3 regions of the Caballeronia sp. GAFFF2 genome follow, and region 1 is predicted to be linked to each of the others. Evidence: predicted binding sites of a transcription regulator. Region 1 holds the regulator's gene; each other region holds the start of a gene.
The links. Region 1 encodes HrcA, which represses chaperone genes, less so after heat shock. Its sites were predicted from a motif close to TTAGCACTCNNNNNNNNNGAGTGCTAA; they were not measured.
Positions count from the first base shown of each region.

Region 2: a site for HrcA is predicted at 7,645-7,671, ahead of NCT04_RS11490 (co-chaperone GroES). Genes of this name have one in related genera too.
Region 3: a site for HrcA is predicted at 3,239-3,265, ahead of rpoH (RNA polymerase sigma factor RpoH). Genes of this name have one in related genera too.

Region 1 covers NZ_JALQDA010000005.1:43,346-53,212, reverse strand. The annotation lists gene grpE (nucleotide exchange factor GrpE) at 1-251, opposite strand, end outside; gene NCT04_RS02235 (RNA-binding S4 domain-containing protein) at 828-1,235, opposite strand; gene hemH (ferrochelatase) at 1,250-2,317, opposite strand; gene hrcA (heat-inducible transcriptional repressor HrcA) at 2,446-3,462, opposite strand; gene NCT04_RS02220 (NAD kinase) at 3,652-4,545, shown strand; gene recN (DNA repair protein RecN) at 4,575-6,227, shown strand; gene glnE (bifunctional [glutamate--ammonia ligase]-adenylyl-L-tyrosine phosphorylase/[glutamate--ammonia-ligase] adenylyltransferase) at 6,275-9,076, opposite strand; gene NCT04_RS02205 (YhdP family protein) at 9,282-9,867, shown strand, end outside.
Region 2 covers NZ_JALQDA010000015.1:185,426-195,292, forward strand. The annotation lists gene NCT04_RS11450 (cryptochrome/photolyase family protein) at 1-991, shown strand, start outside; gene NCT04_RS11455 (FimL-related protein) at 981-2,372, opposite strand; gene NCT04_RS11460 (hypothetical protein) at 2,596-2,772, shown strand; gene NCT04_RS11465 (rubredoxin) at 2,783-2,953, opposite strand; gene NCT04_RS11470 (hydroxymethylpyrimidine/phosphomethylpyrimidine kinase) at 3,276-4,151, shown strand; gene NCT04_RS11475 (DUF72 domain-containing protein) at 4,189-4,965, shown strand; gene NCT04_RS11480 (hypothetical protein) at 5,039-5,422, shown strand; gene groL (chaperonin GroEL) at 5,542-7,182, opposite strand; gene NCT04_RS11490 (co-chaperone GroES) at 7,276-7,566, opposite strand; gene NCT04_RS11495 (DUF4148 domain-containing protein) at 7,935-8,252, shown strand; gene NCT04_RS11500 (DUF2242 domain-containing protein) at 8,437-9,168, shown strand; gene NCT04_RS11505 (D-(-)-3-hydroxybutyrate oligomer hydrolase) at 9,447-9,867, opposite strand, start outside.
Region 3 covers NZ_JALQDA010000003.1:197,737-207,603, reverse strand. The annotation lists gene leuA (2-isopropylmalate synthase) at 301-1,956, shown strand; gene NCT04_RS01475 (nuclear transport factor 2 family protein) at 1,980-2,363, opposite strand; gene NCT04_RS01470 (acyloxyacyl hydrolase) at 2,409-2,975, opposite strand; gene rpoH (RNA polymerase sigma factor RpoH) at 3,329-4,264, shown strand; gene nagE (N-acetylglucosamine-specific PTS transporter subunit IIBC) at 4,732-6,516, opposite strand; gene ptsP (phosphoenolpyruvate--protein phosphotransferase) at 6,574-9,162, opposite strand; gene NCT04_RS01450 (SIS domain-containing protein) at 9,175-9,867, opposite strand, start outside.

The sequences.
Region 1 (9,867 bases):
ACATCGTCCTGACCGCGGCGACGCACGTTTTCCGTTTCCGCCTTGGCGCGCAGGAACTCTTCCTGGAGCGCGGCGATCTTCGCCTGCGCTTCGGCCAGCGCGGCTTCGTTCGCGTCCGGCGCGACTTGCGGCGCATCGGCGCCCGTCGGCGCTCCGGTTGCGCCGGCTTGGGTCGGGTCGGCGGCCTGGCGCGCGGTTTCGTCTGCGGGCGTGGGGTTCTGGCTCGCTGGATTCTCTTGCGTGTTTTCCATGTCGCTGAATGTATTGCTGTGAGTGAAATGGATGCGATCGGCCGGGAGTCCTCTTACCGCCGAGAACCAGGCCAGGCTTTTTCGCACTAGCGGCGGAATTTGGGGCATCCGAGGGATTTTCAAGGCTCCAGAAGCGATTTTTCGGACGAAATTTAGCTTTTTTCGCGTGCGCTTCAAACATCGGACAACGGCGGGCCACGCATGTCGGCTGCGTGACGCGTTAAGTGCAAATTCGCCACATTTGACTGCGGGAAACACTTCGTAATGGGCGTTTCGTCGCAGTACGCAAAAATCAGATTGAGGCGATTGCGTTGTTCGCCTACACTTCGAACATGCGTCGCAGGAACACGTTAACCCTAATCCTACGAATGCAGTAACCGCTCAAGCCCTTGCCCGTTTCCTTCCGGTTTTCGCAACCGGTTATCCCGCTCACCGGGGGTACCATGAAACTGACCTTTGCTATCGCGGTGGTCGCTCTGGTACTGGTTGCGGGAACGACCACCATATGTATGTCCGGCGCTGTCACCGCCCGTAACACCGAGTACGGCGGCGTTCATGCGACCATCGAAAACTACTTCAATCCGAACCTGCCAGTTTGTCGATAATGCGCCGGTCGCGCTTCGTCGGCCTGCCCTGAATTCCGGCAGCCGGCTCGCGAAACGTCTTGCGCCGCTCGGCTTCGGCTAACCGCTTCACTCGGCCCTCTTCCGTTTCCGCGTAAAGCGTCTGGGCCACGCTTGCCGGTCCGCGCACGTCGCACACGCCCTTTACTTCCACTTGCCAGACGATCCGCTCGATATCGATCTCGACGAGATCGCCGACGCGCACGTCCTTCGACGGCTTCACGTTCGCCCCGCCGATCTTCACGCGGCCTTTTTCCACCGCGTCGCTCGCGAGCGAACGCGTCTTGAAGAAGCGCGCTGCCCAAAGCCATTTGTCGATGCGCAGACGCGCGCCCGGTTCCGTCGAAATCGTGTAGTTCATGAATAACCGTTCGTTCAGGCGGCAACCGTCAATGGCTGCACGGCCTGCACCGGCCAGCCTTGCAGATTCTGCGCCGCGATTTCTCCCAGCGCCTTGATCCACGCCGGCGATGCATTCAGGCAAGGAATGCGGTGAAACTGCTTGCCGCCTGCGTGCAGAAATTCGTCGCGCACCTCGATGCCGATTTCCTCGATCGTCTCAAGACAATCCGCCGTGAAGCCCGGACAAAAAACGTCCACGCGCGCAACACCCGCCGCGCCGAGTTCCGCGAGCGTCGGCGCGGTGTATGGCTGCAGCCATTCCGCGCGGCCGAAGCGCGACTGGAACGTGACGCGGCATTCCACCGGCGTGAGCCCCAACGCGGAGGCGAGCAGCGAGCCCGTCAACTGACACTGGTCGTGATACGGATCGCCGAGATCCATGGTTCGCTTGGGGACGCCGTGAAAACTCAGCACGAGCTTGTCGCCGGCGGCAAAATCCGGCACGCCGTGATGACGCCAGTAATCGCGCACCTGCTCTGCAAGCGCGGAGATATACGCCGGATGATCCGCGTAATGACGAATGGTGCGAATCTCGGGCTGATTGCGCACGCGCTTGAGCGCGGTAAAGGCGTCGTCGAAAGCGGTCGCGGTGGTCGAAGACGAGTACTGCGGATACATCGGCACCAGGAGAATGCGCTCGGCGCCTTCGAGCTTGAGCTGATTGAGCATGACGCCGATGCCCGGCGTGCCGTAGCGCATCGCGTAGTCGACGAGCACGTGATAGTCGTTTGCCGCAAAGAGGCGCCGCAAGCCCTCGACCTGCTTCTCCGTATAGACACGCAAGGGCGAGCCTTCCGCCATCCAGACCTGCGCATATTTCTTTGCCGACGCGCGCCCGCGAAACGGCAGGATGATCAACCGCAGAATGATCTGCCAGAGCAAGGAGGGAATCTCGACCACGCGCGGATCGGAGAGGAACTGCGCCAGATACTTGCGCACGGCACGCGGCGTGGGCGCGTCCGGCGTGCCGAGATTGATCAGCAGCACCGCGACACGATGCGAAGCGCTAGGCTGCGAAGGCAACTCGAGATCGAAACGCATAGGGCAAGGCGGCCGGAAGTGGTCGAAAGGTGAAACCCATTATAGCGGCGCGTTTCACGCCGCATCATTGGCCGAACGGCCTAGTGGCGGCGCGGCGCGCGGGCCGGCATGATGGGCTGAAGGAAAAGCTATTGAGAACTGAGCGACATGGACAACAGGCGTGCGGTGATATCGACGATGGGAATCACGCGGTTGTAGGCCATGCGCGTGGGTCCAATCACGCCGAGCGTGCCGACGATCTTGCCGTTGACTTCATACGGCGCGGTCACGACGCTCATTTCCTCGATCGGCACCAGATTAGATTCCCCGCCGATGAAAATCTGCACGCCCTGCGCGTGACTCGAAACATCCAGCAATTGCAGGAGGCTCGTCTTTTGGTCGAACAAATCGAACAGCTTGCGCAGCCGCGCCATGTCGGACGAAAGGTCCGCCACTTCGAGCAGATTGCGCTCGCCGGAAATCAGCACGGTCTCGCCCGGATCGGTTTCGGCGGTGCTCGCGACCACGGCCGCCTGCATGAGCGCGGTCATGTCGCCGCGCAATTCGTCGATTTCCTGACGCAGCCGCAGACGCACTTCGTCGAAGGACAGGCCCGCGAAATGCGCGTTGATGTAGTTGGAGGCTTCCGTGAGCTGCGACGGCGAATAGTCGCGCTGCGTCGCCATCATGCGGTTCTGCACGTCGCCTTCGGGCGTCACGATGATAAGCAGAATGCGCTTGTCCGACAGCCGCATGAATTCGATCTGCTTGAACATGTGACTGCGGCGCGGCGTGAGGATCACGCCCGCGAACGACGAGAGACTCGACAGCACGCTCGCCGCCGCCGCGACGATCTTCTGCGGCTCCTCGCCTTGCAGGCGCGTCTTGACGGCGGTGGTCATGGCTTCGTCTTGCGGCGCTTCCACGGTGAGCATGGTGTCGACGAAGAGCCGATAGCCGCGCGGCGTGGGAATGCGTCCCGCCGACGTGTGCGGGCTGACGACGAGACCGAGGTCTTCCAGGTCCGACATCACGTTGCGAATGGTCGCGGGACTCAGCTCCAGGCCGGAATGCCGTGATAACGTGCGCGAACCGACCGGCTGACCTTCGGCGATGTAGCGCTCGATCAGCGTTTTGAGGAGGGTTTGTGCACGTGGGTCTAGCATGGGGAAATTTTAGCCTAACGTGTCGTGGCGCGGCGAACGTACCCGCCGCGATGAATCGCTTGTCGAGCGATTCAATGTCCGCTCCATTCTAGCGATAAACAACGGGCGTGCCCCGGCGTGATCGGGTGGCGTCGCAGCCACCCTTCGCGCACGGTTCTTTTCGCCTTCCACCTATGGTGTAATGCCGGCATGGAAATTGGCCAATTCAAGACTGTCGCGCTCATTGGGCGCACCAATACGCCCGGCATCGAGACGCCGCTGCGCCTGCTCGCGGAGCTGATCTCGAAGCAGGGTTTCGAGGTCGTGTTCGAGGCCGGCACCGCGAAGGATGTCGGCGTGACCGATTACCCGGCGCTCTCGGTCGCCGAAATCGGCGCGCGCGCAGACGTGGCGGTCGTGCTGGGCGGCGACGGCACCATGCTCGGCGTGGGCCGCCAGCTTGCGCCGTACAAGACGCCGCTCATCGGCGTGAATCACGGGCGGCTCGGCTTCATCACGGACATCCCGCTCACCGAGATGCGCGAGATCGTGCCTCAGATGCTCGCCGGACAGTTCGAGCGCGAGGAACGCAGCCTGCTCGAAGCGCGTATCGTGCGCAACGACAAGCCCATTTATCACGCGCTCGCCTTCAACGATGTGGTGGTCAATCGCAGCGGCTTTTCAGGCATGGCGGAACTGCGCGTGTCGGTGGATGGCCACTTCATGTACAACCAGCGCTCGGATGGTCTGATCGTCGCGACGCCCACCGGCTCGACCGCCTACGCGCTTTCGTCGGCGGGGCCGATTCTTCATCCGCAGTTGCAGGGCTTCGTGCTCGTGCCGATTGCGCCGCATTCGCTCTCGAACCGTCCGATCGTGCTGCCCGACGACTCCAAGGTGACCATTCAGTTCATCGGCGGGCGCGATGTCAACGTGAACTTCGACATGCAGTCGTTCACGGCCGTCGAGCTGAACGACGCCATCGAAGTGCGGCGCTCACGGCACACGGTGCCGGTGCTGCATCCGGTCGGCTACAGCACGTACGCCACGTTGCGCAAAAAGCTGCACTGGAACGAGCATCCCTCGCAAGACTCCGCCCTCTGAAGCGCTCACCACGCCCTTTCCAAGCGTCCATGCTCCGTCATCTCTCCATTCGGGACTTCGTCATCGTTGCCGCGCTGGATATCGAGTTCGACTCCGGCTTCACGGTTTTTTCGGGTGAAACCGGCGCAGGCAAATCCATCCTGATCGACGCCCTTGCGCTCACGCTCGGCGCCCGCGCCGACGCGAGCGTCGTGCGCACGGGCGAAGCGCGCGCCGACATTACCGCTGAATTCACCACGCACGCGCAAGTGGCGCGCTGGCTGGACGAGCACGCGCTCTCGCAAGACAGCGACACCGTCATGCTGCGCCGCGTGATCGATTCCGGCGGCCGCTCGCGCGCGTTCATCAACGGCACGCCGGCCACGCTCACGCAACTGCGCGAAGTGGGCGAAATGCTCGTCGACATCCACGGCCAGCACGCGCATCAATTGCTGATGCGCCCCGACGCGCAACGCGAACTGTTCGACACGCACGCCGGTCTCGTCGACACAGCGAGCACCGTGAATCGCGCGTGGCGTGCGTATCGCGAGGCCCAGCAGGCCGTAGAAGCCGCGCAAAGCCGCGACCGCGAACTGCAACTGGAACGCGAGCGTCTCGCATGGCAGTTGAGCGAGTTCGATAAGCTCGCGCCGCAGCCGGGCGAATGGGAGGAAGTGAGCGCGGAGCATCATCGGCTCTCGCACTCGGCAAGTCTCATCGACGGCGTGCAAAGCGCGCTGTCCGCATTGTCCGAATCCGACGAAGCCATGATTTCCCAACTCGCAGCCATCATCACGAAGCTGCGCGATCTGGCCGATATCGATCCCGCGTTGAGCGACGTGCTCGCCTCGCTCGAACCCGCCGAGATTCAGTTGCAGGAAGCGTCGTACTCACTTTCGCACTACGCGCAGCGCCTCGAACTCGATCCTGACCGGCTCGCGCAGGTCGAGCGTCGCATGGATCAGCTTCACTCGACGGCGCGCAAGTTCCGCCTTCAGCCCGAAGCGCTGCCCGAGGAACATGAAGCGCGCCGCAGCCAGCTAGCCGAACTCGATGCCGCCGCGGACCTGGACGCGCTCAACGCCGTCGCCGAGAAAGCGAACGACGCTTATCTCGCGGATGCAAAAGCGCTGTCGAAGGCGCGCGCGAAAGCGGCCAAGACTTTGTCGAAGGCAGTCACCGAAGGCATGCAGGAATTGTCGATGGCGGGCGGCAGCTTCGAAGTCGCGCTCGTGCCGCTTGCGGAAGGCGGCGCAAACGGGCTGGAACAGATCGAGTTTCGCGTGGCGGGCCACGCTGGCGTCGCGTTACGGCCGCTCGCGAAGGTCGCATCGGGAGGCGAACTCGCGCGCATCAGCCTCGCGCTCGCCGTGATCGCGAGCACCGCGAGCCCGACGCCCACGCTGATCTTCGACGAAGTGGATACGGGCATTGGCGGCGGCGTGGCGGAAGTGGTCGGACGGCTCTTGCATCAACTCGGACGCGACCGGCAAGTGCTGTGCGTCACGCACTTGCCGCAAGTCGCGGCGCGCGGCGATCAGCATTTCCAGGTGGCGAAAACTTCCGACGATGCCGGCGGCACGGTCAGCACGGTGACGCCGCTCGACAAGTCGAAACGCATCGAAGAAGTGGCGCGGATGCTTGGAGGAATCGAAATCACGGCGACGACACGCAAGCATGCAAAGGAGATGCTCGCGGCTTGAGGCGCGGGCGAACGAGGCGGCGCAAAAACGCTGCGCCGCCTTCCACCTCACTCGGCAATCGAGAACACGCGTCTCCACAACGCCGTCACCGCTTCCCTTTCGCCCTTTACCGCATCCGGCGCGACGCGCGCCTTCTCCATTCCATCGAGCCGCAGCGTGTGCTGCAGCTTGCGGTAGTGCCGGTACACCGCGCCAATCGTTTCCGCTTCGTCCGCGCTGATCAACCCGCTCTGCGCCGCGATCTTGAGCAAGGTGATATTGCCCGCATTGCGCACGAACTCGCGATGCTCGCGCGAGTGCAGCAACACCCAGTACTGCACGATGAACTCGATATCCACCATCCCGCCGCGATCGTGCTTCAGGTCGAACAATTCGCTGCGATTGGGATGCCCCGCCGCCACACGCTCGCGCATCGCGACGATTTCGCGGGCAAGCAATGCCGCATCGCGCTCCATCACCAGCACGTCCGCGCGAATGGCTTCGAATTGCGCGCCGATCTCGGCGTCGGCGGCGCTGTAGCGAGCGCGCGAAAGCGCCTGATGCTCCCAGACCCACGCGGTATTCGCGGCATCGCCTTCACGAATCTGATAGCGGCGAAACGACTCCAGACTCGTCACCAGCAAACCCGATTCGCCGTTTGGCCGTAGACGCAAGTCCACATCGAACAGCGTGCCCGCGCCGGTCGCCGCCGTGAGCCACGTGATGAGACGGCGCGCGAACATCGCGTAAATGTCGGCGGCGCTGTCGTTCGAATCGTCGGGATCGTCGTAGAGAAAGATCAGATCGAGATCGGACGCATAACCCAGTTCCTTGCCGCCGAGCTTTCCATACGCGATGACGGAGAAGCGCGGCGTATCGCGATGCCGCTTCGGAAACTGCCGCCAAACCGTCTGCACGGTTACGTCAAGCACGGCATCGGCGAGTTCGGACAGACGGTCGCTCACATGTTCCACCGACAGATGTCCCGCCAGATCGATCAGCAGGATGCGGAACACTTCGGCCTGATGCGCGTGACGCAGCAAGTCCATCTGATGCTCCGCGTCCTCCGCTGCCGCAAGCCGGGCGAGCAGCGAACGCTTGAACCCGTCCCAGTCGAAGGGGCTGGCAATGGCTTCGTCATCGAGCAATTCGTCCAGCAATTGCGGATGGCGAATGAGATAACCCGCCGCCCAGCGCGAGCCGGACAACACGGACAGCACGCGTTCGAGCGCCGCCGGATATTCAGTCAGAAGCGCGAGATACGCGCCGCGTTTGCCGATGGCTTCGAGCAAGTCGAAAAGCCGCGCGATCACATCGCCGCGACGCGCGGCATCGATCGACTGCACGACTTCGAGCGCGCGCTGCGCGACCACGTCGAAGCGCTCGCGGCTGTGCTCGTTCAGGCTCGCGTAACGCGTGGAGTTCCACACGCCCGTTAGACGCGCGAGCACCGGCGCCGGGTCCGCGAAGCCGAGTTCGGACAGACGGCCGGCGAGTTCTTCCTGCGCGGAATCGTCGGCGAGCGCGCTGCTCCAGATCCACGATGCAGCCGAATCGTCCGACACGCCGCAGCCGTTTTCACCGCCGATCTTGTCGGCGAAGATGGCATCGAACTGTTGTTCGACGAATTCGCGATGCGCATCGAGCTTGTCCATCAACGCGGCGTAGTTCGCAAATCCGAGCGATGACGCGAGCAACGCGCGCTCGTCGTCGGCAACCGGCATGGCATGCGTCTGCGCGTCGTTGCGATACTGCAGCCGATGCTCCACCGTGCGCAAAAACAGATACGCGTCGGTGAGCGAGTCGCACACGTTCTGCGCGATCAGCCCGTGCGCGGCGGCGCGTTCGAGCACCTTGAGCGTCGGACGAATGCGAAAATCCGCCGCCTGTCCGCCGCGAATCAACTGGAAAACCTGCGCGCTGAACTCGATCTCGCGGATACCGCCGCGTCCGAGCTTGATGTCGTCGGCCTTGTCGGGGCGCATGGACGCGCGCCGCCGCGCTTCCTGCCGAATCTGCAGATGCAGCGAGCGAATCGCGGCGATCACGCCGTAGTCGAGGTATCGCCGATAGATGAAAGGCGTCGCAATGGCTTCGAGTTGTTTGACGAGACGGCGCGCGGCATCGCTCTTCGTCTCCGAGACGACGCGCCCCTTGATCCACGCGTAGCGTTCCCATTCCCGCCCTTGCACATAGAAATACTCTTCGAGCATGCCGAGACTGCACACGAGCGGACCCGAATCGCCGTTGGGACGCAACCGCATGTCGACGCGAAACACGTAGCCGTCTTGCGTCATCTCCGCGAGCGCGCCGATCACGCGCCGCCCGAGCCGTGTGAAGAATTCCTGCACCGAGAGCGGCGAGCGCTTGCCGCCGGCGGTTTCGCCATCGTCTTCATAAACGAAGATCAGATCGATATCCGACGACGCGTTCAGTTCGCGCCCGCCAAGCTTGCCCATGCCGACGACGCCGAGCGTAAGCCGTTCGCCTTCGGGTGAGCGCGGCTCGCCGAAGAGCGCTTCGAGGTCGGCCGCGAGTACCGCGATGGCGCGTTGGATCGTTACTTCGGCGAGATCCGTCATTGCGCCGGTGACTTCGGCGACATCCGCCGTGCCCGCTAGATCGCGCTCCATCGCCGTGCAGAAAACCTCCATGCGCAAGCGGCGCAACGCCGTCTTGAGCGCGGCTTCATCGAGCGTGCCGGTCTCGACGCACGGCACGCAATGAGCGTCGAGGCGCGCTTCGATCCATTGCCGCGTGATCGGCGTCGTTGCCCATTGGGCGACATCGGAGGCTAGTTCCGGACGCGCCGAATAAGCGCGCGACGAGTAGTTGGAATAGCTGGAACTGAGGAGTTTCGCGTCGGTCATGAAAGGGTAGGCTCGCTCGTTGCTTGGTACAGATGCTGATCGTACACGGGCAGCGAAGCGGTTTGAACCGATGGTCCGCGAGGCTTGTCCGAAGCGGCTCCGAGAGACTTTTCCAGAGCGGCGCGGCCAAGCCTTGCCCGCTTTTCCCTGTGTTACATTGCAGCGTCAAACACGCAAAACTACCATATCGCCGACTAGCCGCAGCATGTCCGACAGCAGACGATCCGTCGACCCGACCGAAGTTGGACAAGCCCAGCCCAGCGGCAACGCCGAGCGCGTGCTTTCACGCGTCTTCAAAATCGTTCTCGTGTTCGCGGCCGTGGTGTACTTCGCGGTTGCGGGCATCTATCTCGCGTTGCGCTATATCGTGTTGCCGCAGGTCGATTCGTTCCGGCCGCGCATCGAGCAACTCGTCTCCTCGCGCATTCACGCGCAGCTACATATCGGCCGGATCACGGCGGTCATGGCGGGTTCGCAACCCACCTTTCTGATCGACAATCTGCGTATCGACGCCGCCGACGGATCGCCCGGCGTGGCGGTGCCGCATGCGCGCGCGAGCATTGCGTGGGGCTCGCTGCTGCATCTTCGGCCGAAGCTTGCCGATCTCACCGTCGATGGTCCCGATGTCATCGTCGCGCGCAATGCCAAGGGCGAACTGACCGTCGCGGGCGTGCCTGTTCCCACGCATCGCACGGGTTCTGGCGCGTTCACGAACTGGCTGCTCGGACAAGACCGCATTCGTCTGCGCGACGGCACGCTGCGTTGGCGCGATGCCGAACGCGACGCGCCCG
Region 2 (9,867 bases), on a different contig from region 1:
GAAGCCGCCGGGTAACGTCAGGCACGCCATTCCCTCGCTTGACGCGCTCGGCTTCGGCGCGGAGCACGCGCCCGCCTTTCCCGCTGGCACGAGCGGCGCGTATGAGCTTTTCGATGACTTCATCGACCGCATGGCCGACTACGATCACGCCCGCGATTTCCCCGCGCTGAAGGGCCCGAGCTATCTCGGCGTTCATCTGCGACACGGCACGGTTTCGATTCGCGCACTCGCTCGCACCGCGCACGATGCGCAGCGCCACGGCAACAAGGGCGCGGAAACCTGGTTGTCGGAGCTTATCTGGCGAGACTTCTATTTCTCCGTGCTGCACCATTTTCCGCATGTCGGCGTGCCGGGCGATCATCGTGCATTCAAGCCGGAATACGACCGCATCCAGTGGGAGACAGGCGATGCCGCCGACGCGAACTTCGCCGCATGGTGCGCGGGACAAACAGGTTATCCGCTCGTCGATGCCGCGATGCGGCAAATCAACCAGTCAGGCTATATGCACAACCGCCTGCGCATGGTGGTGGCAAGTTTTCTGACCAAGCACCTCGGCCTCGACTGGCGGCGCGGCGAAGCCTATTTCGAAGCGCTGCTGAACGATTTCGAACTGTCGTCGAATAACGGCGGATGGCAGTGGGCATCATCGAGCGGCTGCGATGCCCAGCCGTATTTCCGCATCTTCAATCCGACGACGCAGTCGAAGAAATTCGACGCGGCGGGCAAGTTCATCCGCCATTACGTGCCGGAAATCGCGGGCTTGTCGGACCGGGACATTCACGCGCCGTGGCTCGCCAAGCCCGATGCACTCTCGAAGGCGGGGATTTCGCTTGGCGCGGACTATCCCCAGCCGGTAGTCGATCACGACGCCGCGCGCAAACGCACGCTCGCGCGATACGACGTGGTGCGCGGACCCGCGAAACGCGCCGACGATTCACGCAGCAGCAGCGCGGACGCCGCCGACCAACCGCACGCCGAAGCTAGCGATTGACCGCGGCGGGCCGCTCGATCATGGCGGTGAGCGCGGCAATCGACGCGCGGCCTTCCGACGGCGCAATGCCGGCCGCGGCCTGGTGCAGCATGGAGCGCAGCATCTGGGCCGCGCGTTCGGGAACGGTGGCATCGAGTTCGCGCGCGACGCCATCCGCCGATTCATGCGCGCCCTGATGCGCGACGCGCCGCCATGCGAGACCGAGTGTATCGGCGAGCAACGCGACATGGCCCAAGCCGAGCGCGCAAGCCGCCGCGCCCAGCCGGTGCGACGCGTTCGCCGAGTGCAGCGCCGCGTCCGCGTCCACCGTGCCTGTTTCGCTTGCCTGCGAACCGCGCTCGACCAGTCCCTCGATGGAGGCTTCCGCGCTCTGCAGAAAGTCTTCGTAAGCCGTGGCGTTCACGCGCAGCGCACCTAGATCGCGCGATGAACCGTCGCGGGCGTTTTCCTCGATCGCCTGCGCCGCGCCCTGCTCCCACGCGGCCTCCGACGCGGGATTCGCCGCGACATGCCACGCCACCGTCAGACCGTAGTCCCGCAAGACGTCGACCCGTTCCGCGTCTTCCGGCATCGCGCCGTAGAGTGCGAAGTCGCGCCAGAGGAGCGCAAGCGTCGCGCGTACGAGCGAGCGCGGCGCATAGGTCGACGCGTGCGCCTGATCCGCCAACACGAGATTGAAGCGCGCGTAAAGGCGCTTGGCGTCGGCGTTTGCGGCGAAATCGGCGTCGCCTCGACGCTCCGCGCGCTCGCGCAGCGCCCAAATAGTGTTGAGCGCGAGCCGCCAGAAGTCGTAAGGATCGGGGCCGCCGAGCTCGCCCAGGCACTCGTCGAGGCGCGCGAAGGCATCGGCGGATTCCTGCTCGGGCCCGCGCAAGAGCTTGAGCAGGGCCTGTTCGTAGTGCGCCCGAACACGCGCAAGCCGCTCGGGCGCGATGCCGCGCAACGTCGCGGGCGCGATGGCGCGGCCCGCGAGCGCGAGGTCATCGTAGGAAACCGGCGCGACGCGCGTATGCATGGCGAGCAACGCATGCAGCCCGCGATAGTGATCGAACAACACGGTCGAGCACGACAACTCGCGCAGATTGTGGCGCTCCACCGCCGCGCCGAAGTCCGCGAGCGCAGCCGCGATGCGTGCACGCGTCGGCTCCGATTCCTCGCCGAGCGGCGCGACGAGCGCGAGCGCTTCCGCGAAACGCTGCGCAGGCAGCCAACCCGCCGAATGCAGCGCGGAGATCGCGCGCTTCAACGCGGGCGCGGTTTCGCCCTGACGCTGGAACGCGTGATGGGCGTCGGTCAGCGCCATTTCGGCGAGCCGCACCGAGCCGCCGCGCGGATTGGGCAGAGCTTCGAACGTAACTGGAAGATCGGGACGAGATGTCATATCTGGCGCTCACAAACCGGTTCGCAGGCGCCGTGAGTCGAACATGGGCGCGCGCGGTGAAATAGCATCATCGATGAAAGCGTCGGTACTTGACCGCGCTCACGATTTTCTCGACCGACGGACCGCTTACTGCCTGCGCCCGTCTCGCCGAACCACGGACCAGCCTCAAGCGTATGCCTTCAGGCGCCGGTTCGCATTGGCATCGGCACGCGTCGTGGCGCCCATGCAGCTTGCAGCGGCCAAACATGCGACCGGCGCGCGCATCCATTTCGATGCACGACGCAACACCGGCAGCGCTGCCGGACAAAAACAGCAACGAAAGCAGCGAACGAAAGCAGCGAACAAAAAAGCGGTCCGCAAAAAACGCGCGCCGCATGACGCGAGTCATGCGGCGCGGTAGAGCGTGCGGATCAGATCTGGACCATCTCAAAATCTTCCTTGCGGGCTCCGCATTCGGGACAAGTCCAGTTGATTGGAACGTCCTCCCAGCGCGTACCCGGCGCGATGCCCTCTTCGGGCAATCCCGCCTCCTCGTCATAGATCCAGCCGCAGATCAGGCACATCCAGCTTCTATATTCCATACTTATGCCGCGTCGAAATGGTCGATTGAAATTAGGACATGATGGTACCGTGTTGGCGTGTCAATGCCTAGCGAGATGCCCGTTCACGCGTGGCCAAGCCTTTGACCGCCGTACTGGCTCTCTCAAGCGCCGCCGTACCGGAAAAAAGTGCGCAAAGACTGTAGCCTGACGGCGTTAGGCCGCATAATCGAAACATTGAACCATAGTCGAACCACGGTCGAATCATGACCGAGCTGGCCGCCGCCAGTGCACTTCGAGGCGCGGGCGTTCGCGGCCCTTCCGTTCCATTCGTGCAATCAAGAAAACAATGTCCGCTTTTGCCATGACCGGCGACTCCCCACCGATCGTTCTCACCTTCGGCCTGACGGACCCCACAGGCGGTTCGGGGCTTCAAGCCGACGTGCTGACGCTCGCAAGCATGGGCTGCCACGGCGTGACGGTGCTGACGGGCTACGCGGTGCGCGACTCCGCAAGCTGCGACGAAGTCACCGGCATCGACCCCGACGTCGTCGCCACGCAGGCGCGCATGTTGCTGGAGGACATGCCGATCGCCGCGTTCAAGATCGGCGCGGCAACGCGCGCGGAAGTGGTTTCCGCTATCGCCGAGGTGGTGTCCGACTACGACGACGTACCGCTGATCCTCGCTCCGGACTTCACACTCGACGATGAACACGTTTTGTCCGCCGACGAGCTGCGTGAGTCGCTTGCCGACCTGCTGGTGCCGCAAACGACCATGTTGATCGCCGATCACGCCACGTTGTTGCAGCTCGCGCAACCCGACAGCGACGCCGAGGCGCCAACGCTGGATGCCGCGATCTCGCATATCCTGGCGCAAGGTTGCGAATATGTGCTCGCAATGGAAACCGGCACGCATCGGCATGTGAATACGCTGTACAGCGAAGAAGGCCAGGTGCGGCAAGATACGTGGGATCGCGGTGTGCATCGCATCATGGGGCTGACGGATACGCTTGGCGCCGCGGTCGCGGCCTTGCTTGCCAACGGACAGGAACCCGCCGAGGCCGCACGCGAGGCTCAGGAGTATGTGTTCCAGGCGGCGCGCGCCGCGTTCCGTCCGGGCATGGGCGCCTATTTGCCGGACCGGTTTTTCTGGGCGCGCTCGAACGATGCAGACGAAGAAGGCGAGACGTCGTCCCTCCCCGACGAGTCGGCGGGACTGCCTGGGGAAGTACGCCATTAGCCCAAAACACTGACCAATCGAGTCGCCGGGAGAACGCATGCCGTACCGACTGCCCCATCTGCACAAGCCCGGCCCGCAAGGCGCGATCCGTATCGGCTGCGCGGGTTGGGGTTTGTCGAGCGCCGTGTCGTCGAGCTTTCCGCATGAAGGCACGCATCTCGAACGCTATGCACACGTGCTGACTTGCGTCGAGATCAATTCGAGCTTCTACAAACCGCATCGCGAATCGACTTACGCGAACTGGGCGCAGAGCGTGCCCGAGTCGTTTCGCTTCTCGGTGAAATTGCCCAAGTCCATTACGCACGACGCGCGGCTCGTCGGCACCGAGGCGCTCCTTGACGAATTCTTGCAAAGCGCGGGGCAACTCGGCGACAAGCTCGGTTGCTGGCTCGTGCAACTGCCGCCCAGTCTGCCCTTCGATCAGGCCACGGCCGAAGCCTTCATCAAGGCGTTGCGTGAGCGCACTAAGTTGCCGATTGCAATCGAGGCGCGGCATCCGTCCTGGTTCACCACCTACACGGCCGCGCTCCTGAAGGCGCATCACATGGCTTATGTCGATGCGGACCCGATCCCCGACGAGTGCGAGATCAAGCATCGTGCGGACACTTCGCTCGTGTATGTGCGGCTGCATGGCTCGCCCGAGCTCTACAAGTCTTCCTACAACTACACCTATCTCGACGACCTCGCGCGCACGCTGCACACGCGCGCGAAGAAAACGCCCGAGGTCTGGTGCATCTTCGACAACACCGCCGAAGGCAATGCGCAACCCAACGCGCTGCATATGATCGAGCGTCTGCGCACCCACCATCGTTAAACCGATTCGTTCACGAGGAGCATTCCCGATGCATCGATCAGCAAGACGAATTGCACGCCTTTTTCAAGCCACGATGTTCGCCTCGCTGATTCACATCGCCCTGCCCGCAAACGCGCAGCAAAGCACGGCGCCGCCCGCCACACCGGCTGGCGACGGCACCTTCCTGCTGACCATCTTCCTCAAGCACGATCAAAGCAAACCGCTTCCGAAGATCAACGAGCAGTTGAAGGAGCAAGGCTTCTTCAAGACGTTTCCGCCGCCGGGAATCGAAGTGGTGTCGTGGTACGTGATGATGGGCGTCGGTCAGGTCGTGACCTTGCGCGTGCCGGCCGATCGCCTGCGCGAAGTGAATCGCGCGATCGAAACCACCGCGTGGGGCGGCTATACGACGGAGTTTTATCCGACCTACGACTACAAGGCCGCCGCGCAGAACTTGCGCGATCAGATGAACAAGTAACGGTCCGCGTTTGCCACGGACGAAAAAAAACCCGCATTGCTGCGGGTTTTTCTTTGCGGCGTGAGCTTCTTTCGAAACCCACGCCCTGAGGATGAAGCAAGTAACCGGTCGAAACCGAATTACATGTCCATGCCCATGCCGCCCATGCCGCCGGGCATGCCACCAGGCATGGCCGAGTCTTCCTTCGGCAGTTCCGCGACGGCTGCGTCGGTCGTCAGCAGCAGGCCTGCCACCGATGCCGCGTTTTGCAATGCCGTGCGCGTCACCTTGGTCGGGTCGACGACACCGGCTTCCACCAGGTCACCGTACTCGCCCGTTGCCGCGTTGTAGCCGTAGTTGCCCGTGCCCGCAGCAACAGCCGCCACCACGACGGAAGCTTCTTCGCCGCCGTTCGTGACGATCTGGCGCAGCGGCTCTTCCATCGCACGCAGAACGATGCGGATGCCCGCGTCCTGGTCCGAGTTCAGGCCCTTCACGCCTTCGACAGCCTTGCGAGCGCGGATCAGCGCGACGCCGCCGCCGGCCACGATGCCTTCTTCCACAGCCGCACGGGTTGCGTGCAGTGCGTCTTCGACACGTGCCTTCTTTTCCTTCATTTCGACTTCGGTCGCAGCGCCGACCTTGATCACTGCCACGCCGCCAGCCAGCTTGGCCACGCGCTCTTGCAGCTTTTCACGGTCGTAATCCGACGTTGCTTCCTCGATCTGCGTGCGCACTTGCTTCACGCGCGCTTCGATGCTTGCTGCTTCGCCAGCGCCGTCGATGATCGTCGTGTTTTCCTTGCCCACTTCGATGCGCTTCGCTTGACCCAGTTCAGCCAGCGTAGCCTTTTCGAGCGTCAGGCCGGTTTCTTCCGCGATCACTTGACCACCGGTCAGGATAGCGATGTCTTCCAGCATGGCCTTGCGACGGTCGCCAAAGCCCGGAGCCTTGACGGCAACGGTCTTCAGAATGCCGCGGATGTTGTTCACGACCAGCGTAGCCAGCGCTTCGCCTTCTACGTCTTCAGCGATGATCAGCAGCGGACGGCCAGCCTTCGCGACTTGTTCCAGTACCGGCAGCAGATCGCGGATGTTCGAAACCTTCTTGTCGTGCAGCAGCACGAACGGGTTTTCGAGCAGGGCGACTTGCTTGTCCGGGTTGTTGATGAAGTACGGCGACAGGTAGCCGCGGTCGAACTGCATGCCTTCCACGACGTCCAGCTCGTCTTCCAGCGACTTGCCGTCTTCAACCGTGATCACGCCTTCCTTACCGACCTTGTCCATTGCTTCAGCGATACGGTCGCCGATGGACGTGTCGCTGTTCGCCGAAATCGCGCCGACTTGAGCGATTTCCTTGTTCGTCGTGCAGGGCTTGCTGATCTTGCGCAGTTCTTCGATAGCTGCAGCCACTGCCTTGTCGATACCGCGCTTCAGGTCCATCGGGTTCATGCCCGATGCAACGTACTTCATGCCTTCGCGAACGATGGATTGCGCCAGAACCGTAGCGGTCGTGGTGCCATCACCGGCGTTGTCGCTGGTCCGGGAAGCCACTTCCTTGACCATTTGCGCGCCCATGTTCTGGAGCTTGTCCTTCAGTTCGATTTCCTTCGCGACCGAGACACCGTCCTTGGTGACCGTCGGGCCGCCGAAGCTGCGCTCGAGCACGACATTGCGGCCCTTCGGACCCAGCGTGACCTTGACCGCGTTGGCCAGAATGTTCACGCCTTCGACCATCTTGGCGCGTGCGGTATCGCCAAAAGTGACTTCTTTAGCTGCCATATTCAAACTCCTTGAGTCGATTCAGTTTGGAGGCTTCGGGCGGCAGGCTCCAATGGAGCGGCTCTGCGGCGAAGCCGAAGTGCAGGAAGGTGCTTACTTGACCAGAACGGCCATGATGTCTTCTTCGCGCATCACGAGCAGTTCTTGCCCGTCGACCTTGACGGTCTGGCCGGCGTACTTGCCGAACAACACGCGGTCGCCCACCTTCACGTCGAGGGCGTTCTGCACACCCTTGTCATCGCGCTTACCCGGGCCGACGGCCAGGATTTCGCCTTGATCCGGCTTTTCGGCTGCAGCTTCGGGGATGATGAGGCCCGAGGCAGTCTTGGTTTCCTGATCCAGACGTTTAACGATGACGCGATCGTGCAAAGGACGAAGATTCATACACACTCCTCTCTTGATTGAGACTGAAAACGCGGGGGAAACCCGCCCGGTAAGCAAAGCTGCCCGAGCGGCAATTTGTTAGCACTCTCGTGCAGTGAGTGCTAATTATATGGACCGAGTTTGACAATTTCAAGGACGGGGACAGACGGGCATTCCCTATTTCGCGTACTTTTGTCTAAACACGGGGAAATTTATGGATTTCGTAAGGTCGATTAGCTGGATTAATGTCAATCCGTCAATTCTGATTTCGCTTAATTAGGGTTTCTACCAGGGTCGGCGAGGCCTAGACTGCATTTCAACGACGAAGCAGTGAAGAGACAAACTCTCCACTCGCAACGTTCCCGAGATCAGTACCTAGGAGGTTCATCATGTTCAAGTCGATCATCCCCGCAATCGCCGTTGCTGCCGTCCTTGCAGTCCCCGATTTCGCCCAAGCGCAAGAAAACGCGCCGGTGACGCGGGCTGAAGTGAAGGCTCAACTGGTTCAACTGGAACGCGCAGGCTACAACCCGGCCAGCGATCAAACCCAATACCCCGCCAACATTCAGGCCGCGCAAGCACGCCTGAACGCGCAACAAGGCACGGCGGCATCGTCGTTTGGCGGTGTCGGCGAAGGCGCTGCCGCTTCGGGTGCTGCCCGCCGCGCGGCTATTGACCCGAATCCGGTCGACTTCAATCGCCCGTAATCGTCGATTCGCGTAACGAAGCCCGGCACGCACGCCGGGCTTTTGCTTTTTGCGCATCCCGAAGGAAAAGTTTCTGTAAGCCACGGATTCGACGATGTTTTTGGACTACGTTTTTTTCTCGCGCAGTCGGAGGGCACTACAATTTGTGTTTGTTGCATCACAAATTTCGTCTTCGTTGCCTCTCATGCCTATGTCGTCGTCGCTGCGCCTTGCCTTTCTCTCCCTCGGATTTCTCGCCCTTGCCGCCTGTGGCGGACGCGCGGCGACCACGCCAAGCTATCAGCAGGAACTCTTCGACTCCGGTGCGAGCCCGTTCGCGCGCAACTTCGACGCCACCGTGAACGAAACCTGCGAGGCGGCCCGCCGCGCGCTGCTCTCGCAAGGCTTTCTCACGACGATGGCGCAAGCCGATACCGTCGACGCCACCAAGAACTTCCAGCCGTCCACCGAAACGCACGTGGTCGTCTCATTCCATGTGGTCTGCACGCCCGGCGAAAACACGACTAATACGAGCATCGCTTATGTGAACGCGGTGCAGGACGGCTATGCGCTCAAGAAGAGCGATACCTCCGCAAGCGTGGGCTTGAGCGTCTTGGGCTCGCTTTCGCTGCCGATCCGTTCGAACAGCGATGCAATGGTCAAGATTTCCAGCGAAACCGTGCCCGCCGGCAAGTTCTATGACCGATTCTTCGGGCTGATGGGGCACTATCTGAGCACGGTGCCGCGCAGTTCGCCCATCGCATCGGATGAGGTCAAGAGCAAGCCGCTCGCTCCGTCGCTGATCGTGAGTTCACCGGATCTCACGCCAACGCCGATCGTCGTACAGGCGCCCGCTGCGGCGGCGACGGCCATCCAGTCATCCGACGCGAAACACGCCGCGTCCGAGGGCGTCGCGGCATCGGCGCCGGTTCAGTGAGATCGAGCGCACGCGTCGTTCCGGGAAACGCTTCGTCGATGCAAGCATCAAGCACGCGGGCAACGGCGGCTGCAGCTGCGTGATCAGCTCACCGCGAACCTCATTCAGCACCCGTCGCCGTTCGCAAAATGTACCCGCGTGACCTGTGACGCCCCGCTCATCGCGCAGCTAGCCCACCCGAACGCATCGATGCAGCGCGCTCATCACGCGCCGCCTAAAGCTGAAGCTTCGCCTGCCGCCGACAGCGATGCCAATCCGCACGCCCCTCCCATCACCCCTCAATTCGGCACATTCACCACGCCGCCATTCACCGAAATCGCATTCGCGCCGGGGCTCGCCGCGATCGCCGGGAGATTCGCCACCGTCAATTGAGGCGCCGCGCCCGGCGTGCCGCCGCGCGCCACCGTATGCACGACTTGCGACGGCGGCAACGGCGCGTTGTTCTTCAGGTGAGCCCACATCAAATTGAGCGCCTGAAGGTTGTAGTAGTGCACGGGCAAGAAGCGCGTATCGAAGCCAGCCACGCTCAGGAACGCATCGAAGTGCTGACCGTTCGTGATTTCGTACAGTGAGAGCTGGCTATTGTTGCCTTCCACCACCTTGTTCGCGCCGAGATACGGCCGCGAGGCATGGTTGATCGGCACGAGCGCATCCGACCTTCCCTGCACGATGATCGCCGGCTTGCCACGCAGATTCGCG
Region 3 (9,867 bases), on a different contig from region 1:
CAGGCGTAGCGCCTCGCGTCGTCAAGGCGCGCGGTCCTGCCAGTAGTTCTCGTAGTTCCTTCCTTACCACTTGTAGTCGTCAGCTTTTCGGCTCGCTCATCCTGCGAACTGAAAACGCGAGGGTCAAATGCACGCTGCTTCGCGCACGTTCACGTTGGTCGCAGGCGTCACCATCGCCGGGACGCAACGTGTACGCTCGCCAGGCGCTGTCTCACGTGCATCGCGCCATTGCCGGCCAGCCGCCGGTGAAGGCATCTCTTGCAGACGCTACGCAAACTGTCCGAAGAGAGATCGACGATCATGATGCCGAACCCCGCCGAGAAATACCGCCCGTTTCCGCAAGTCCGCCTGAATGGCCGCCGCTGGCCGAACCGCACGATCGAAAAAGCGCCCATCTGGATGAGCACCGATCTGCGCGACGGCAACCAGTCGCTCATCGAGCCGATGAGCATCGCCGCAAAGCTCGAATTCTTCGAGATGCTGGTGGCAACGGGCTTCAAGGAAATCGAGGTGGGGTTTCCGTCGGCATCGCAGACGGATTTCGATTTCGTGCGCAAGCTGATCGACGAGAAGCGCATCCCGGACGACGTGACGATCGAAGTGCTGGTGCAATCGCGCCGCGAATTGATCGAGCGCACGTTCGAGGCAGCGGAGGGCGCGAGCAAGGTGATCGTGCACTTGTACAACGCGATCGCGCCATCGTTCCGGCGCATCGTGTTCAATCAGTCGCAGGAAGAAGTTAAGGCGCTGGCGGTGGAAGGCACGCGCATCATCAAGGAATGCGCCGATGCACGGCCGCAGACGCGCTGGACCTACCAGTACTCGCCCGAGACCTTCAGCATGACGGAGTTGCCGTTCGCGCGTGAAGTCTGCGACGCCGTCGCGCAAATGTGGCGTCCGACGCCCGATCACAAGATGATCGTCAATTTGCCGGCCACGGTGGAAGCCGCGACGCCGAACGTATTCGCCGATCAGGTCGAATGGATGGACCGCAATCTCGGTTATCGCGACAGCATCGTGCTTTCGGTGCATCCGCATAACGATCGCGGGACGGCGGTCGCGGCCGCGGAGCTCGCGGTGCTCGCGGGCGCGGAACGCGTCGAAGGTTGTCTTTTCGGCAACGGCGAGCGCACGGGCAACGTCGATCTCGTCACGCTTGCGCTCAATCTCTACACGCAGGGCGTCGATCCGGGCCTCGATTTCTCCGATATCGACTCGGTGCGTCGCGTCGTCGAGCGCTGCAATCAGTTGCCGGTGCATCCGCGTCATCCGTATGCGGGCGATCTCGTTTTTACGGCGTTTTCGGGCTCGCATCAGGACGCCATCCGCAAGGGTTTTGCGCAGCGTCAGCCGGGCACGGTCTGGGAAGTGCCGTATTTGCCGGTCGATCCCGCCGATCTCGGCCGCAGCTACGACGCCGTGATCCGCGTGAACAGCCAGTCCGGCAAGGGTGGCGCGACTTATCTGCTCGAACGCGGGCTCGGCTTCACGCCGCCGCGCCGCGTGCAGATCGAGTTCAGCCACGCCGTGCAAAGACTCGCGGACACCTCAGGCGAGGAAGTCACCGGTGACGCAATCTGCACACTCTTCAAGCAGGAATATTTCGACGCGGGCGGCGTGGTCGCGCGCGTCGATGCGGCGACGCTCTCCGTGTTCGGGCGCAACGTCGCGTTGCCGCCGGCATCAGGCGCGACGAGCGGCGATGTCTACGCGCAAGCCGTGGCGGCGTGTTTCGATGTATCGGCAAACGTGAGCTGGTTCGAAACGGCGGTAACGGCGAGCGGCGATACGGCCGTCTTCGTAGGCTGCCGCGTCGGCGACGAGCCGTTGCGCTTTGGCGTCGCGGTGCACGCGAATCCGGCGTTGGCTGTCGTGGATGCGGTCGTCAGTGCGGTGAATCGGTCGAAACCATTGGGCCGTCAGGCAGAGCGGCAGGACGAAGCGGTCGAGGCTTGATGCCTCGACGTCGCGCGCGGCGGCTACTCCAGCGCCACGCGCGTCGCCTGCAAGGCTAGCAGCAGCCATTGTCCGTCGGTCTGAACGTGAACCGCGGTGTAGGCAATGGGAAACAGCAGCGCGCCGTTTTTCGATTCCATCTCGATCAGCGCCCGTCCCGAGACCAGGCACGTGTCCTTGCCGGCGACGATCACGTCCTGCGACTGGATCTCGATCTGCCGATAGCGGCGTCGACCAGCGGTGATCGCGTCGATGAACTGGCGCTTCGTCTCGCGCTTGCCGTTCGTGTGAACGTAGCTGACGTTCTCGGCCAGAAGCGCATCCAGAGCCGGGCCGTCGCTGTCGACCATCGCCCGGAAGCGATCGCGCTGGAGGCCTCGAATGGCCTCCATGGATTTTGCCGGCATCTGTCGGTTCCCCTTGTGTCGAGAAACCGATGCGCCGGCGCCCCGTCAGAAGTTGTATTGCAGATATAGCTGGCTGAAATTTATACCAGGATTCGGCTCTTTGATACTGGCGTTCGACAGATGCTGAAACCGGAAGCCCGCCTGATAGTTCTGCTTCTCGCCGAAGATCGCACCGACGCCGACCATATCCGCGAACTGGAACGCGGACGACACCGTGAAATCCGTCGTGATTCGCGTATGCGACAGAAGCCGCACGCCGACGCCCGCTTCAATAAACGGCCGGATATATCCCGAACTCTTCACGAAGCGCAGAACCGGCGTCACACCGAATTCCCAGATGTTCGGGTGCACTGCGTTGCTTTCCTGCGAGTGCCAGTAGGCGACGTGACCTTCGCCGAGCAAGGTGAAGTGGAAGCCGCCGATTTCCCACCAGGTCAGATTCGGGTCCCATACGAAGCCGAGATCCGCCTTTTTGATGTCGCGATCGGCCACGCCGCCCGCGATTTGCAAACCAAAGCGGTCGGCATGCGCTGCCGCCGACGTGACTCCTAGCAACAGGGCAATTGCGCCATGGGACAACAGATGACGCCAAGGGCCTTTATTTTTCTGCATGGACACCCCATCTGTGGGATTGACGAGTCGAGCCGCCAAGCGGGCTTCGCGCATTGTAGATTCATCGTCTCATAATTGCACGAATGATTGCCATTAGCCTATTTGCTTGAATATCCTGTCTTCCTTACGTCAAAGTAAGGTAACTAATTCTATCGCACGTGACGAATCGGTAATAATGGTACGATTCGAATACAGTGCTCGGCTATGAATCCACAAAGTTGATAGCTTTGTGGGAACTCTCACATTCGTTTCCCCTCTAACACTTAGCACTCGTTGAAGCGGAGTGCTAATATCATGTCTGACTTGCCGCGCCTTTGCGGCAACAGGCATTTGTTGATAAGGAGCTTATGAGCGTGTCCAATGCGATGACCCTTCCGAATGTTCTTAGCTCGGCACCTGCCAAGGCAACTTCGGCAGGCGCGCTGACGTACGCACAATCGTCCATGTTGACCGGCCAGATCGGCAACATCGATTCATACATACAAGCGGTGAACCGCATTCCAATGCTTTCGCAAGCAGAGGAGCGTCAGTACGCCACCGAGTTTCGCGAACAGGGCAACCTGAATGCGGCGCGGCAACTGGTGCTTTCGCACCTGCGCCTTGTCGTGTCCATCGCCCGGAATTACCTGGGTTATGGTCTGCCGCACGCGGACCTGATCCAAGAAGGCAATATCGGTCTGATGAAGGCCGTCAAGCGCTTCGATCCCGAACAAAACGTACGCCTCGTGTCGTACGCCATGCACTGGATCAAGGCGGAGATTCACGAGTACATCCTGCGCAACTGGCGCATGGTGAAGGTCGCGACGACCAAGGCGCAACGCAAGCTGTTCTTCAACCTGCGCAGCCACAAGACCGGCACTTCGGCGTTCACACCGGAGGAAATCGAAGGTCTGGCAAGCCAGTTGAACGTGAAGCGCGAGGAAGTCGCCGAGATGGAAACGCGTCTGTCGGGCGGAGATATCGCGCTCGAAGGCCAAGTCGAAGATGGCGAGGAGGCCTATGCGCCGATCGCCTATCTGGCTGACTCGCATAGCGAGCCGACGAATGTCATCGCCGCGCGTCAGTTCGACAAGTTGCAAAGCGACGGTCTGGCTTCCGCGCTGGAATCGCTGGATGCGCGTAGCCGCCGTATCGTCGAAGCGCGCTGGCTCGAAGTGCAGGACGACGGCTCGGGCGGGATGACGCTTCACGAATTGGCGGACGAATTCGGCGTATCGGCTGAGCGTATCCGTCAGATCGAAGCGAGCGCGATGAAGAAGATGCGTTCCGCGCTGGCCGAGTACGCGTGATATCGCGGTAGCTCGATGACCGTAGTTCGGTGCTGAAGTAAGTTCGAAGCCCGCTGTTCCGAAAGGACAGCGGGTTTTTGTTTTCGTCTATCGATGGCGGCGCGCGGAGCAATGTAGTGCTTGGCGTTTTTTTCTGTCCATGACGCTTGTTGGCATCGGCGCAAAGGGCTGTGCGGCAGGACTTGAAGTACAAGTGAATCGGCTTGGGCGTTGGCTTCTTGGCCTCTTGGCCTCTTGGCTTCTTGGCTTCTTGGCTTCGTGCTTCGTGCTTCGTGCTTCGTGCTTCGTGCTTCGTGCTTCGTGCTTCGTGCTTCGTGCTTCGTGCTTCGTGCTTCGTGGTTCTTGGCTCTCGGTGACTCAGCCGCTCAATCTCCCGAACAAAGAACTCCGCCTGTCACGCAAAACTTGCCAGGCATAAAAAAACGGCGCCCGAAAGCGCCGTTCATCAAACCAGACCGAATCTCGCATCAAGCCGGCAACGGCGATGCCCCGCCGCCACTTCCCGGCACGCGCGTCGCGAGTTGTGCCGCGTAACGCTGCGCGGCCGCGCCCACGACAATGTGGAACGTATCCGCCGACACCCACGCGACATCCAGCGTCGACAGGCGCTGACGATCCACCGCCGAAGGATCGCGCACGACCACGCGCAGTCGCGTTTGCGCGACGGCATCGAGCGTGACGACATTGGTCGCGCCGCCGAACACCGCCAGCCAGCGCAGCGGATCGGGATCGAGCGGGCCGGCAGTCTGATCGAAGGCGCCAACGTTCGCAGAAGCCACCGAAGCAGCCGCCGGAGCGGACGAAGCCGGCGTCGCTCCGCGCGTCGACGAATGTTCGAGTTCACCGCGAATTTCATCGGCGATGATGTCCGCCTCCGGTCCGATGATCACCTGCACGTTCGTCGCGCCCCGCTTGAGCACGCCACGCGCGCCGATGCTCTTCAACTGCGCTTCCGACACCTTCTCCGTATCCGCCACCGACAAACGCAGACGCGTCGTGCAGGCATCGACGAGCGTCAGGTTCGACGCGCCGCCCAGCGCCGCAATGTACTTCGCGGCGCGCGTGTTCGCTGCACCCGGCAGCGGCGTGCCGTAGCCGCCTGCAACCGGCGTGGCGGACGTTTCGGCATCGGTCGTGGCCGGCTCGCGGCCCGGCGTCGCCATATTGAACTTGCGGATGAAGAAGCGGAACAGGCCGTAATAGATCACGCCGTAGACGAGCCCGAGCGGAATCGCCATCCAGCCGCGTTGCGACAGACCGTAGTTCAGCACGTAGTCGATCGCACCCGCCGAGAACGTGAAGCCCAGATGAATGCCGAGCGCCGAGCAGATCGCGAGCGACACGCCGGTAAGTACCGCATGGATCGCGTAAAGCACCGGAGCCAGGAACATGAAGCTGTATTCGATCGGCTCGGTCACGCCCGTCAGGAACGCGGTGAGCGCCATCGAGAACAGCAGGCCGCCGACGACCGCGCGGCGCTCTTTCGGCGCTTCGTGGAACATCGCCAGACACGCGGCCGGAAGGCCGAACATCATGATCGGGAAGAAGCCCGTCATGAAGCCGCCCGCGGTTTTATCGCCGGCAAAGAAGCGGTGCAGATCGCCATGAACGACCGCGCCACCATCCGGCGGCGTAAACGAGCCGAACACGAACCACGCGAGCGAGTTGATGATGTGATGCAGACCCGTCACCAGCAGAATGCGGTTCAGCACGCCGAAGACGAAAGTGCCGAGCGCGCCCGCCGTCGTGAGCCACGTTCCGGCCAGGTCGATAGCCGCCTGCACCGGCTGCCAGATGTAGCCGAATAAGATGCCGAGCGCGAGACACGCGACCCCCGTGACGATGGGCACGAAACGCTTGCCGCCGAAGAACGCCAGATATTCCGGCAGCTTGATGTCCTTGTAGCGGTTATACAGATAGCCCGCGACCACGCCCGCGACGATCCCCGACAACACGCCCATGTTGAGCTTGTCGTTGATGTCCTTCATTACGGCGATCTCGATGAGATAGCCGATGGCACCGGCAAGACCCGCCGTGCCGTTGTTGTCCTTCGCGAAACCGACCGCCACGCCGATGGCGAACAGAAGCGGCAGGTTCGTGAAGATGGCGTCGCCCGCGTCGGCGATCATCTTGATGTTGAAGACATCGGGCTGGCCTAGACGCAATAGCAGGCCGGCTACCGGTAGTACGGCAATCGGCAGCATCAGGGCTCGGCCCAGGCGCTGCATCTTTGCAAACGGGTTAGCGTCCATCGGGGTTCTCCAAAAGATATAGGTCTTGTCTTTGCTGCTTGGGGATTACTGCGTTCGTCAGTCTTGCGGCCAGATTTCAAGGCTGGCCGCTCTTACTGCCTGCGCGGATTCGAGCGCGAGCACGTCTTCCGCGCGCTGCCGGCAAAGCTGGTAATCGAGATTACGCACGCGCGCCTTGATGCCCGGCACCGCCACCGGATCGACCGACAATTCCGTCACGCCGAGGCCGATCAGCAACGGCACCGCGAGCGGATCGCCACCGAGCGCACCGCACACGCCGACCCACTTGCCGTGCTTTTGCGCGCCTTGCACGGCCGTCTTGATGAGCCGCAGCACGGCCGGATGCAGGCCGTCGGACTGCGCGGCGAGATCGGGCTGGCAACGGTCCATCGCGAGCGTGTACTGCGTGAGGTCGTTGGTGCCGATGGACAGAAAATCCGCGTATTTCGCGAGCTGATCGGCAAGCAGCGCCGCTGACGGCACTTCGATCATCACGCCCACTTCGATCGGTTCCGTGCGGCCCGCTTCGCGCGCCAGTTCGTCGATCCGTACCCGCAGGCGTTGCAGTTCGCCGGAGTCGGTGACCATCGGCAGAAGAATGCGCACCGCGCCAAGCGGCTTCACGGCAAGCAGACCACGCAGTTGATCGTTGAGCAGATCGGGCCGCACTTGTGCGAGGCGAATGCCGCGCAGACCGAGCGCCGGATTTTCCTCGGGCGGCAGCGTCAGATAATCGACTTCCTTATCCGCGCCGACATCCAGCGTGCGAATGATCGCGGTGCGGCCCTGCAGCGCATCCACGATTCCCTGATAGCTCGACGCATGTTCGCCGGGCGTGGGCGCCGACTGACGATGAATGAACAGCAATTCGGTACGCAGGAGGCCGACCGCGTCCGCGCCATTTTCGACAGCGGCTTGCGCGTCTTCGAGCGTGGCGATGTTCGCGGCGATTTCGACGGCGTGACCGTCGCGGGTCGTCGCGGCCTGTCCCGACATCTTGCGATTCGCCTCGCGCACGTTCAAAAGACGATCGCGTTCGTTGCGCGCGCGTTCGACATCGAGTTCGGTCGGCGCATGTTCGATACGTCCCGCCGACGCGTCCACGACCACTTGCGTGCCTTCGGGAATCGCGTGCAGTGCATCGCCGATGGCGACGAGCGCCGGAATGCCCACCTGTCGCGCGATGATCGCCGCATGCGACGTGGCGCCGCCGCGCGACATCACGAGCGCTGTCACGCGCGTGCGGTCGAGCGAAGACAAATCGGAAGGCGTGAATTCGACAGCCGCGAGCACGGCTTCAGCGGGCATTTCGCGCGCGGCGGTGTTCGTGTGGCCGAGCGCGCGCAGCACGCGTTTCTCGATATCGCGCAGATCGGCGGCGCGTTCGGCGAGCAGTTCGTCCTTCACGTTGTTCAAGAGCGCGATTTGCGCGCGGATCGCCTCGCGCCACGCGAAGCCCGCGCTCTTGCCGAGGCTGATGAGATCGCGCGCGGCATCGACGAGCGTCGGGTCTTCCAGCAACACGCGATGCACCGCGAAGATTCCCGCCTCGCCGACCGCGCCGCGTTGCGATGCGGTGCGTACGGTTTCGTCGAGTTCGGCATCGACTTGCGAGATGGCGCGGTCGAGTGCACGGCTTTCCGCCGCCGACGATTGCGTGGCCGCTTCGGGCGGCACGATTTCCTTGTCGTCCCAGCGCACCAGTGCGCCGACCGCGATGCCCGGCGCCGCGCACACGCCCGCAAGCGTGTTCGGCGCGAGCGGTTGCGCGACCGCGCTCGCAGCGACAACCGGCGCGGGCGATTTCGCGCGTGCCGGTGACTCTTCGACTTCGCCCTGACCCGCGCGCAGCAACTCCGCCGCGACGGCTTCGACGGCTTCCTTCGCCTGCGCGCCGATACCCAGCAGCTCGACGGTCGCGCCTTCGCCCGCGCCGAGACCCAGCAACCCGACGACGCTTTCCACCGGCGCCTTGCGGCCTTGATAACGGATCTCGACCTTTGCATCGAAACCGCGTGCGGCTTCGCGCGCGCGCGCCGCCGGACGCGCATGCAAACCGCCCGCGTGACCGAGCGTCAACGTGCGGCGCGCTTCTTCCGTCACGTTCGCGCTCGAACGCGCGCTTTCGGCCCTGGCGCCGTCTTTCGCGCGCAGCACGAGCATGCGTGCGCCAGCCTTCAACATGCCGAGACCGGCACGCTCGATGACTTCGAAGGCATCGCCATTGGCGACGGCAATAACGGAGACGAGACTCGGCGCGTGCTGCGCGACGAAATCCGCATTGAACTCGATGAGCGGCTGACCCGCGCGCACGGTTGCGCCCTGCTCGATCATCGGCGCGAAGCCCTGGCCGCCCAATTCGACCGTATCGATGCCGATATGCACGAGAATTTCCGCCCCGTGCGGCGTGCGCAACGTGACCGCGTGATGCGTGCGCGCCAGATGCGTCACCGTCCCGTCGCAAGGCGCGACGAGCACGCCATCGAGCGGATCGATGCCGATGCCGTCGCCGAACATGCCTTCCGCGAACACAGGGTCCGGCACGTCGGCGAGCGGGACGACGGGGCCGGTGAACGGCGCGAGCAACACGACGTCGTTCGGGTTATCGATGGGATGATTCAACAGTGACTCCTCGGCGCGACGCATCGGCTTACTCGCTTAGTGGGTTTCGGTGACCTTGTTCAGGTGGCGCGGCGCGTCGGGATTGCGCCCGCGCGCGGCGGCCAGACCCGCGGCCATCACATAGAACGAAAGGATTGCGGCGATCGGATCGAGCGCCGGGTGATTAGTGGCGACGAGCGGCAATTCCGCGCCGGGCACGTCGGCAGGCGCCGCGAGCAGCACGCGTGCGCCGCGTGCGCGCATGTCGGCCGCCAGTTGAATCAAGCCTGCCTGCTCCGGCCCGCGCGGGGCGAACACGAGCAGCGGATAGTCCTTGTCGATGATCTCCATCGGACCATGACGCACTTCGGCGCTGGAGAACGCTTCCGCCTGAATGCCGGAGGTTTCCTTGAGCTTGAGCGCCGCTTCCTGCGCGATAGCGAGACCGAGACCACGGCCGATCACGATCATGCGATCGACGTTCGTGAGTTCGTTCACGGCACGCGTCCAGTCGAGCTTGCCCGCCGCGCGCAAGGCGTCCGGCAACGACTCGAGCGCGTCGAGCAGTTCGGTATCGCGTTGAACATGCGCGACGACGATGGCCGAGAGCGACAGCATGGCGATATAGCTCTTGGTCGCCGCCACCGACAATTCCGGCCCGGCGAAAAGCGGCAGGTACCACTCGCACGCCTTTTCCAGCGGGGAGTTCGCGACATTGACGGCAGCAACGGTGAACGCGCCCGCATCGCG